DNA from 2 places in the Micromonospora sp. NPDC093243 genome. Region 1 is predicted to be linked to the other one. Evidence: riboswitches for the same ligand, from Rfam matches in the RefSeq annotation. Region 1 holds a riboswitch; the other holds the start of a gene.
What was found. A riboswitch is a leader RNA that binds a small molecule or an ion and turns the genes downstream of it on or off. The one in region 1 is predicted to bind S-adenosylmethionine.
Positions count from the first base shown of each region.

Region 1 (4,380 bases):
GGCGGATCTCGGCGAGCGCTGGCTGCGCCCCCAGCGCGGCGGCGAACGCGGCGCCGGCTGCCGAACGGGCCGGCCCACCGGGCAGCTCCATGACCGCCATCCCGATGACCCGCTTGCGGCCCTGCTCACGCAGCAGCCGCAGGCAATGCTCGTGCAGCGCCCGGCCGACTCCCCGCCGCCGGTGCGCCGGATGGACCACCAGCTCGACGGTGGCGTTCTCGGTGTTGTCCAGCTGCGGCAGGTCCAGCGCCAGGTAGCCGGCGGGCACGCCATCCAGCCGGGCCAGCGCCCAGAGCGTGACCGTGCCCGGCATCGGGTGGGTCAGCATTGCCTCGAAGCGCTGGCGACAGAACGGCGGGAAGTCGGGCAGGTCGGCGTCGTTCGCCGCCGCCCCGACCCGGTAGGCCTCGTCGATCGCGGCCGGGTCGGCGGCGTCGAACGGCGCGATCGTGATGCTCATGCCGGAAGGGTGCGCCCTGGGAACGCGATCGGGCCAGCGAATTTTCGCTGGCCCGATCGGACGTTGGTCGGGAGGGACACTCGCACAACGCCTCCGGCGTTGGGTCGTAAGAACTTCAAAAGTCTTCGGCGAAATGCCCTCCCGCACGGAGCATCTTGCGCCGTCCGGTTCCTGCCGTCAAGTCCTTAGCGGCGGGTTTTCCGCACCCAGAGCGAAAAGCCGGTTACCCGGCGGATCGGCCTGATCCCCCGTCCGGGCGATCCGCGGGTCAGCCGAGCAGGCCCGCGTCGCGGGCGGCGCGCAGGGACGGGCGGATCCGATGGGTGGGGCCGACCTCACCGGCGACCGCGTCGATGGTCTTCAGCCCCTCGCCGGTGTTGAAGACCACGGTCTCCGCGGCCGGGTCGAGCTTGCCCGACTCGACCAGCTTGCGGAGCACCGCCACGGTGACCCCGCCGGCGGTCTCCGCGAAGACGCCGGTGGTGCGAGCCAGCAGGCGGATGCCGGCGCGGATCTCGTCGTCGTCGACGTACTCCATCCAGCCCCCGGTACGGCGCACCGCCTCCAGCGCGTAGAGGCCGGCCGCCGGGTCGCCGATGTTCAGCGACTTGGCGATGCCGGTCGGCTTGACCGGGACGATCGTGTCGGTGTCGGCGTGCAGCGCGGTGGCGATCGGGTTGCAGCCGGCCGACTGGGCGCCGAAGACCTTCCAGCCGCCGGCCGGCGCCTCGACCAGGCCGACCTCGACCAGCTCGGAGAACGCCTTGTCAATCTTGGTGAGCAGCTCGCCGCTGGCCATCGGGATGACCACCTGGGCGGGGATGCGCCAGCCGAGTTGCTCGGCCACCTCGTAGCCCAGGGTCTTGGAACCCTCGGCGTAGTAGGGGCGCACGTTGACGTTGACGAACGCGGTGTCCTCGAACTCGTCGGTCTCGACCAGCTCGCCGCAGAGCCGGTTCACGTCGTCGTAGGAGCCGTCGATGGCGACCAGCTCGCCGCCGTAGACGGCGGTCGTGACCACCTTGCCCTGCTCGAGGTCGCCGGGGATGAAGACCACCGAGGGCACCCCGGCGCGGGCCGCGTGCGCGGCCACCGAGTTGGCCAGGTTGCCCGTGGAGGCACAGGCGTACCGGGTGAAGCCGAGCGCCCGGGCGGCGGTGAGCGCCACCGAGACGACCCGGTCCTTGAACGAGTGGGTGGGGTTGGCGCTGTCGTCCTTCACCCAGAGCGGGGCGGTGATACCCAGCTCGGCGGCGAGGTGCGGGGCGGCGACCAGCGGGGTGAGGCCGGGGTTCAGGGTGACCCGGGTGGCCGGATCCTGACCGGCGGGCAGCAGCGCCGCGTAGCGCCAGATGTTGTCCGGGCCGGCCTCGATCTGCTCGCGGGTGACGGTGGCCAGCGCGGCCGCGTCGTAGTCGACCTCCAGCGGCCCGAAACACTCGTAACAGGCGTGCTGGGCGGCGAGCGGGTAGCGGGCCTCACAGGCCCGACAGACCAGGGCGCGGGCGGGGCTGGCGGTGGTGTCGATACCGGGGGCGGCGAGCGTCGACGTCATGTCGAAGATTCCTCTCATCTTTCCCCGCATCGCACGGTGCGGCGGGGACGGAATTGGCACCTGCCCCGCGGGTCGCTCAGCGATGAGCGCGCGGGGTGGTTGCCGGGGCGTCTTCGGGCCGTATCCCTCAGCCCCTCTGGATGAGGTATGCAGTTGTGCGAACGAGTCTACGGCCGGGCCGCCGACCGTCCAGTCCGCCGTCCCACGGTGTGAGCCGCCGTCATCTTCACCCACCCCGAACGGCCGCCCCCGGGTCCCGGGGGGGGCGGCCGAGAGGGCGGGCTAGCGCGCGACCACCGCCACCGGGTCGACCACCGCGACGGGGTCCGAGACCGCCGCCGGCCGGTCGCCGGGCGGGGTGGCCCGCACCCGGGCCCGGGTCACCAGGTTGGCCGCGACCAGGGACGCGATGGTCAGCGCCGCGCCGGCCAGTTCGACCGGGCCGGGTCGGTAGCCGCGGGCGATCTGCACCACGAAGGTGGTCACCGGGACGAGGTTCATGAACAGCGCGGCGTTCGCCGAGCCGAGCCGCTGCACCCCGGTGTTCCAGGCCAGCACCGCGATCACCGCCCCCACGATCACGGCGTACGCCAGCTGCGGCGCGACCGCGACGAGGTCGGCGCCGGCCGGCGCGTGCTGCCACCCGGCGAGGTCGGCGACGGCGCTCGCGGCGAGCATGAAGAGCGTGCCGGCGAGCGCGGTCAGCGTGGTGTAGCGCAGCGGCGACCACTCGCCGAACCGGCCGGCCCCGTGCGTGTAGATCCCCCAACCGACGACCGCGCCGATCATCATGAGGCCGCCGAGACCGAACTGACCGAGCCCGGCGAGGCTGCCGCGGGTGATCACCAGGCCGACACCGAGGAGCGCGACCAGGGAGAGGGCGAGCAGGGCGGGCCGCGGGCGTACGCCGTCCCGAGCCCACCGGACCAACTGGGTGACCAGCGGCGTGGTGGCCACGAAGAGGGAGATCTGCTGCGGCGCGGCGTGCTCCAGCGCCAGGTTGGTGAGCAGGTTGAAGCCCGCGAAGCCGACCACGCCGAGCACCGCCACCTCGACACCCCGACCGCCGGAGCGCAGCGCGGCCACGCCCTCGCGGAGCAGCAGCAGGGCGAGCAGGATCACGGTGGCGAAGAGATAGCGGGCGGTGGTCAGGTTGAGCGGGTCGACCCAGGTCAGCGCGCTGGCCAGGACGGGGAACATCACTCCCCAGCTCAGCGCGGCGAGCAGCGGAAAGGCGGCGGCGCGAGAGCGCATGCTCAGCTCCTATGTTCGAGTATCTTCGAACCAACGATCCCGACCCTAGGAGCTTGTTCGATTTTTGTCGAACAAGGGTTACACTGCTCACATGGAGCTGCACGAACCCGAGTTGCGCGAGGTGCCGGTCACCGCGGTGCTGGGAGCGCTCGCCGACGACGTACGCCTACAGATCGTGCGGGCGCTCGCCGAGGGCGGCGAGTACGCCTGCGGCAGCTTCGAGTTCGGCGTCTCCAAGGCCACCCGCAGCCACCACCTGAAGGTGCTGCGCGAGGCCGGCCTGACCCGCACCCGGGCCGCCGGCACCAGCCGCTACGTCCGGCTGCGCCGCGACGAACTGGACCGCCTCTACCCCGGCCTGCTCGACGCCGTCCTCACCCGCAGCGCCGCACCCGGCGAGCGGGTCTGAACCAGTCCCGCAACCGCCGGTCCCGCAACCCCCGGTCCCGCAACCGCCGGTCCCGGGCCCGAGCGCGCCCCGGCCGACCTGCTGGACCGGCTGCGCCGTGGACCGCAGCCCGACTGGCGGTTGATTCGCGGGTCCTGTCGACCTGCCCCATATCTGGACCGCGCACGCGATACCGCGCCGCCCGGCTTCCGGTGGTCCATATTTGGGGCAGTTCGACAGTGGGTGACCGGACCACCGGCCGCACCCGGACGGACACCGGCCGGGCGGATCTTGGGAGGATGCGGCGGTGAGACCTTCAGTGCGACTCCGACCGGCACGCTTCCGTCTCCTACTCGCCGGCCTTCCGCTCGTCGGAGCCGCGCTGCTCGGGGCCTGCACGTCGGGGGGCGGACCGACCAGCCGGGCCGCGGCGACCCCGCCCGCGCCGACGCCCGACGCGGCCGGGCGGTGCCCGGAGTCGGGCGTCCTGATCAGGTCCACCGGGTCGGACGCCGCGATGGGCCTGCGGGCGCTCGGCCTGGATCTGACGAACTGCGGCAGCACGCCCTACCTGCTCAAGGGCTATCCGGTGCTGCGCGTGCTGGACGAGCAGCGGGCGGCGATCCCGCTCCGGACGGTCGCCGGCGCCCGGGAGATCACCACCGGCTTCGACGCGCCACCCGGGCAGCTGACCCCCGACCCGGGTGAGCGGGCCCACGCCAC
Region 1 is NZ_JBIVNT010000008.1:38,164-42,543, forward strand. Features, by position in the region: gene ACIP9D_RS25590 (GNAT family N-acetyltransferase) at 1-460, opposite strand, end outside; gene thrC (threonine synthase) at 729-2,015, opposite strand; SAM riboswitch class I at 2,027-2,162, opposite strand; gene ACIP9D_RS25600 (DMT family transporter) at 2,298-3,269, opposite strand; gene ACIP9D_RS25605 (metalloregulator ArsR/SmtB family transcription factor) at 3,361-3,678, shown strand; gene ACIP9D_RS25610 (DUF4232 domain-containing protein) at 3,965-4,380, shown strand, end outside.

Region 2 (4,380 bases), on a different contig from region 1:
GCTGTGGAGAGGAACCCCATGCGCAGATCCCTGGGCGTCGCGATGCTCACCGGCATCGTCGTCGCCGCCGCTGCGGCGAGCGGCGCCACCGCCGCCCCCGCCGAGGCGGCCAGCGACTACATCGTCGTCCTCCGCGCCGGCGCCGACTCGCCGTCGGTCGCCGCCGAGCACGCGCGGGCCCGCGGCGCGAGCGTCGGGTACGTCTACGAGCACGCCCTGCGTGGCTACTCGGCCCGGATGAGCCCCACCGCCGCGGCCCGGATCGCCCGCGACTCCCGGGTGCTCTTCGTCCAGCCCGACGGGGTGGTCAGCACTGACGCCCAGACCACGCCCACCGGCATCAACCGGGCCGACGCCGAACTCAGCCCCACCGCGAAGATCAATGGCGTGGACGAGCGGGTCAACGTGGACGTCGCCGTCATCGACAGTGGCGTGGACCTGGACCACCCGGACCTGAACGTCTACACGGCCGGCGCCAAGAACTGCTCCACCGGCAACAGCGCCGACGACGGCAACGGCCACGGCACGCACGTCGCCGGCACGATCGGCGCGCTCGACAACAGCGCCGGTGTGGTCGGCGTGGCCCCGGGCGCGAGGATCTGGCCGGTCCGGGTACTGAACAACGCGGGTAGCGGGTCGTTCTCCGCGATCATCTGCGGCATCGACTACGTGACCGCGCATGCCAGCGAGATCGAGGTCGCCAACATGAGCCTCGGCGGCTCGGGCACGGACAGCGCCTGCGGCACCAACCGGGACGCGATGCACGAGGCGATCTGCCGCTCCGTTGCGGCCGGTGTGACCTACGTGGTGGCGGCCGGCAACGAGACCGACAACGCGGCCAATCACGTGCCCGCGGCGTACGACGAGGTGATCACGGTCAGCGCCCTGGCCGACTTCAACGGCGTGCCCGGCGGCGGCGCGGCGGCCACCTGCCGCAGCGACGTGGACGACACCATCGCCGACTTCTCCAACTTCGGCGCGGACGTCGACCTGATGGCGCCCGGTGTCTGCATCTACTCCACGTGGAAGGGCGCCGGCTACAACACCATCTCCGGTACCTCGATGGCCAGCCCGCACGTCGCCGGTGGCGCGGCCCTCTACAAGGCCACCCACCCCAGCGCCTCGCCGGGCGCGGTGAAGTCGGCGTTGCAGGGGGCCGGCACCACCGCGTACAACTGGCCGGCCGGCGACCCGGACGGCGTCCAGGAGAAGCTGCTCAACGTCTCCACGTTCTGACCGATGACCCGTCCCGGCTCCCGCACCCGGGGGGCCGGGACGGACCCCCGGCGGCCGATGCGCCGGCGCCGACCGGCGCCGGCGCTTCCGCGTGCCCCCTCGCGCTGACGGTCAGCGGGCCTGCGCACCGGGTACGGCGGCCGACTTCGGCTCACCGCTCGGCGGTCCCGCTCAGCACCCGACCTCTGCCTCCGCGCCGCAGGCTCGGCGGTGCGTCCACCATCCGGTGATGGTGTCACCGCCGCCCACGCCCGGTGGGCGATTCGCCCGGCTTCGGGCGCGTGCCTGCTCCGTGCCCGGCGTGGCCCGGGTGAGCGTGGTCATAACGGGTGGACGATGCCCCGTACCGCCCTGCTAGCCTCGGCGCAGGTCATGAGCGCCAGCGTCAAGCCCCGGCTCGCTGGCCGGCAACCCTCCTCCGCGGTGGGGTGCCCCGGGTGAAGACCAGGCATCGGAGCAACCTCCGGTGCAAGCGTGGCCTGGTTCCCAGGTCAACCCGACCCAGGAGAACCAGAATGATCCGCACCAGCACTCCTCCGGTCGCCGCGTCGGTCTCGTCGCCCACGCCGGTGGCCCTGACCCGGCGCCGCCACGTCGACATGATGTGGGTCTGCAGCGCCGCGTGTCGCCTCTCGCGCTGACGCGCCCGCCCCCGCTCCCCTGATCGATCCCGCGGTACGCCCATCGGGCGCACCGTCGGCGGCGCACGCCCGTGCCCCGCCGCTGACACCATTCGGAGACACCTGTGCGATCTCTTCCTGCCCTGACCCGGGTGGCCGCCCTCGGCGTGGCCGCACTCCTCGGCGCCGCCGCCCTCACCGCCTGCGGCGACGACGCCTCGTCCAGCGCGGCGGACAACCCGTACGAGCTGCTCCAACCCGGCGTGTTGCGGGCCGGCACGCTCACCGACGCGCCGCCGAACGTGTACCTGAAGGACGGCAAGTTCACCGGTTTCGACAACGACCTGCTCAGCGCGGTCGCCGCGAAGATCAACCTGAAGGTGGAGTTCGTCGGTACCGACTTCTCCGCGCTGCTCGCCCAGGTCAACAACCACAAGTTCGACGTCGGCAGCTCCTCGATCACGATCACGGAGGCGCGCAAGAAGACCGTCGACTTCGGTAACGGCTACGACTTCGGCTACTTCGGACTCGACGTTCCGGCCGGTTCCCCGATCACCAGCTTCGACCAACTCAGCGGCAAGCGGGTCGTGGTGGTACAGGGCACCGTGCAGGACGACTACGCCACCGGCAAGCAGCTCAACCCGGTGCGGGTGCCGGACTACAACGGCGCGATCAACCAGCTCAAGGCCGGCACCGCCGACGCCTGGATCGCCCCGGCTGAGATCGGTGAGAAGTCCGCCGCGGACAGCGGGGGCAAGATCTCCGTGGCCGCGAAGCAGCTCAGCCCGGCGCCGACCGCGTACGCCGTGGCGAAGGGGAACGACAAGCTGCGCGAGGCGCTGAACAAGGCCCTCGACGAGGTGATCGCCGACGGCACGTGGAGCCGGCTGCAGGCCCAGTACTACCCGGGCCGGCCGGTGCCGGCGGACTTCAAGCCGGGCAGCGGCACCGTCGCGGTTCCGGCGGCGCCGTCGGCGTCGGCGTCGGCCGCGTCCTGACGGTACGAGACGACGAGCGGGGCGGTAGGAGAGGCGACTATGGATCCGTTGCGCACCCTGTGGGAGACCTTCTTCGACTGGGAATCGATGCGCGAGGCGCTGCCCGAGATGCTGACCGTCGGGTTGCCCAACACGCTGATCCTGGCGGTCTCCGCCGCCCTGCTCGGCTCGGTGCTGGGCATGCTGCTGGCCATCGCCGGCATCTCCCGCACCCGCTGGCTGCGCTGGCCGGCGCGGGTCTACACCGACGTGTTCCGGGGCCTGCCGGCCGCCGCGACGATCCTGCTGATCGGCGTCGGGCTGGCGCCGCTCGGCATGCAGGTCTGGGGCCCGAACCCCTACCCGCTGGGCATCCTGGCGCTCTCCCTGATCGCGGCCGCCTACATCGGGGAGATCTTCCGATCGGGCATCCAGTCGGTGGAGGCGGCCCAGTTGGAGGGCGCGCGGGCGCTCGGCTTCTCCTGGGGCGAGTCGATGCGGATGGTGATCATCCCCCAGGGCGTACGACGGGTCCTGCCGGCCTGGGTCAACCAGCTCATCGCGCTGATCAAGGACTCCAGCCTGGTCTACTTCCTCGGCCTGGTGGCCAGCGAGCGGGAGCTGTTCCGGATCGGCCAGGACTACGCCGCCACCACCGGCAACGAGTCCGCGCTGCTGCTGGCGGGGCTCTTCTACCTGGCGCTGACCGTGCCGCTGACGCACGTGGTCAACGCGATCGACCGGCGGCTGCGACACGGCCGCCCGGGCGCCCCGCCGAGCGACGACACCTCCGACGTGGACCTGACACTGCCCGGCGCGGCGGGAGGGAGCCAGCGATGAGCACCGACACCACGACCACCAGCACCTCGGTCAGCCTGGGTGTCCGCGACGTGCATCTCGCCTTCGGGGCGAACCAGGTGCTCCGCGGCGTCGACCTGGACGTGCCGCGCGGCACGACCGCCTGCGTGATCGGCCCGTCCGGGTCGGGCAAGTCCACCCTGCTGCGGACCATCAACCGGCTGATCGAGCCGGACCGTGGCGACGTGCTGCTGGACGGACGCAGTGTGCTGTCCGACGACCCGGACGCGCTGCGGCAGCGGGTCGGCATGGTCTTCCAACAGTTCAACCTCTTCCCGCACATGAGCGTGCTGCGCAACGTCACCCTGGCGCTGCGGCGGATCAAGCGGCTGGGCGAAGAGGAGGCGGTGGCGGTGGCCCGGGCCCAGCTGGACCTCGTCGGGCTGGCCGGCAAGGCGGACGCCCGGCCGGCGCACCTCTCCGGCGGCCAGCAGCAGCGGGTGGCGATCGCCCGGGCGCTGGCGTTGCAGCCGCAGGTGATGCTCTTCGACGAGGCGACCAGCGCGCTCGACCCCGAGCTGGTGAAGGGGGTGCTCGGGGTGATGGCGGACCTGGCCGCCGGCGGCATGACCATGGTGGTGGTCACCCACGAGATGGGCTTCGCCCGCGAGGTCGCCGACACGGTGGCCTTCATGGACCGTGGGGTGGTGCTGGAGGCCGGGCCGCCGGCCGCGATCTTCGAGGGGGCC
Region 2 is NZ_JBIVNT010000001.1:584,758-589,137, forward strand. Features, by position in the region: gene ACIP9D_RS02710 (S8 family peptidase) at 19-1,236, shown strand; SAM riboswitch class IV at 1,605-1,717, shown strand; gene ACIP9D_RS02715 (ABC transporter substrate-binding protein) at 1,982-2,854, shown strand; gene ACIP9D_RS02720 (amino acid ABC transporter permease) at 2,894-3,673, shown strand; gene ACIP9D_RS02725 (amino acid ABC transporter ATP-binding protein) at 3,670-4,380, shown strand, end outside.
Region 2: it holds a riboswitch for S-adenosylmethionine, as region 1 does, so the genes downstream of both, ACIP9D_RS02715 (ABC transporter substrate-binding protein) here and thrC (threonine synthase) in region 1, are expected to answer to the same signal.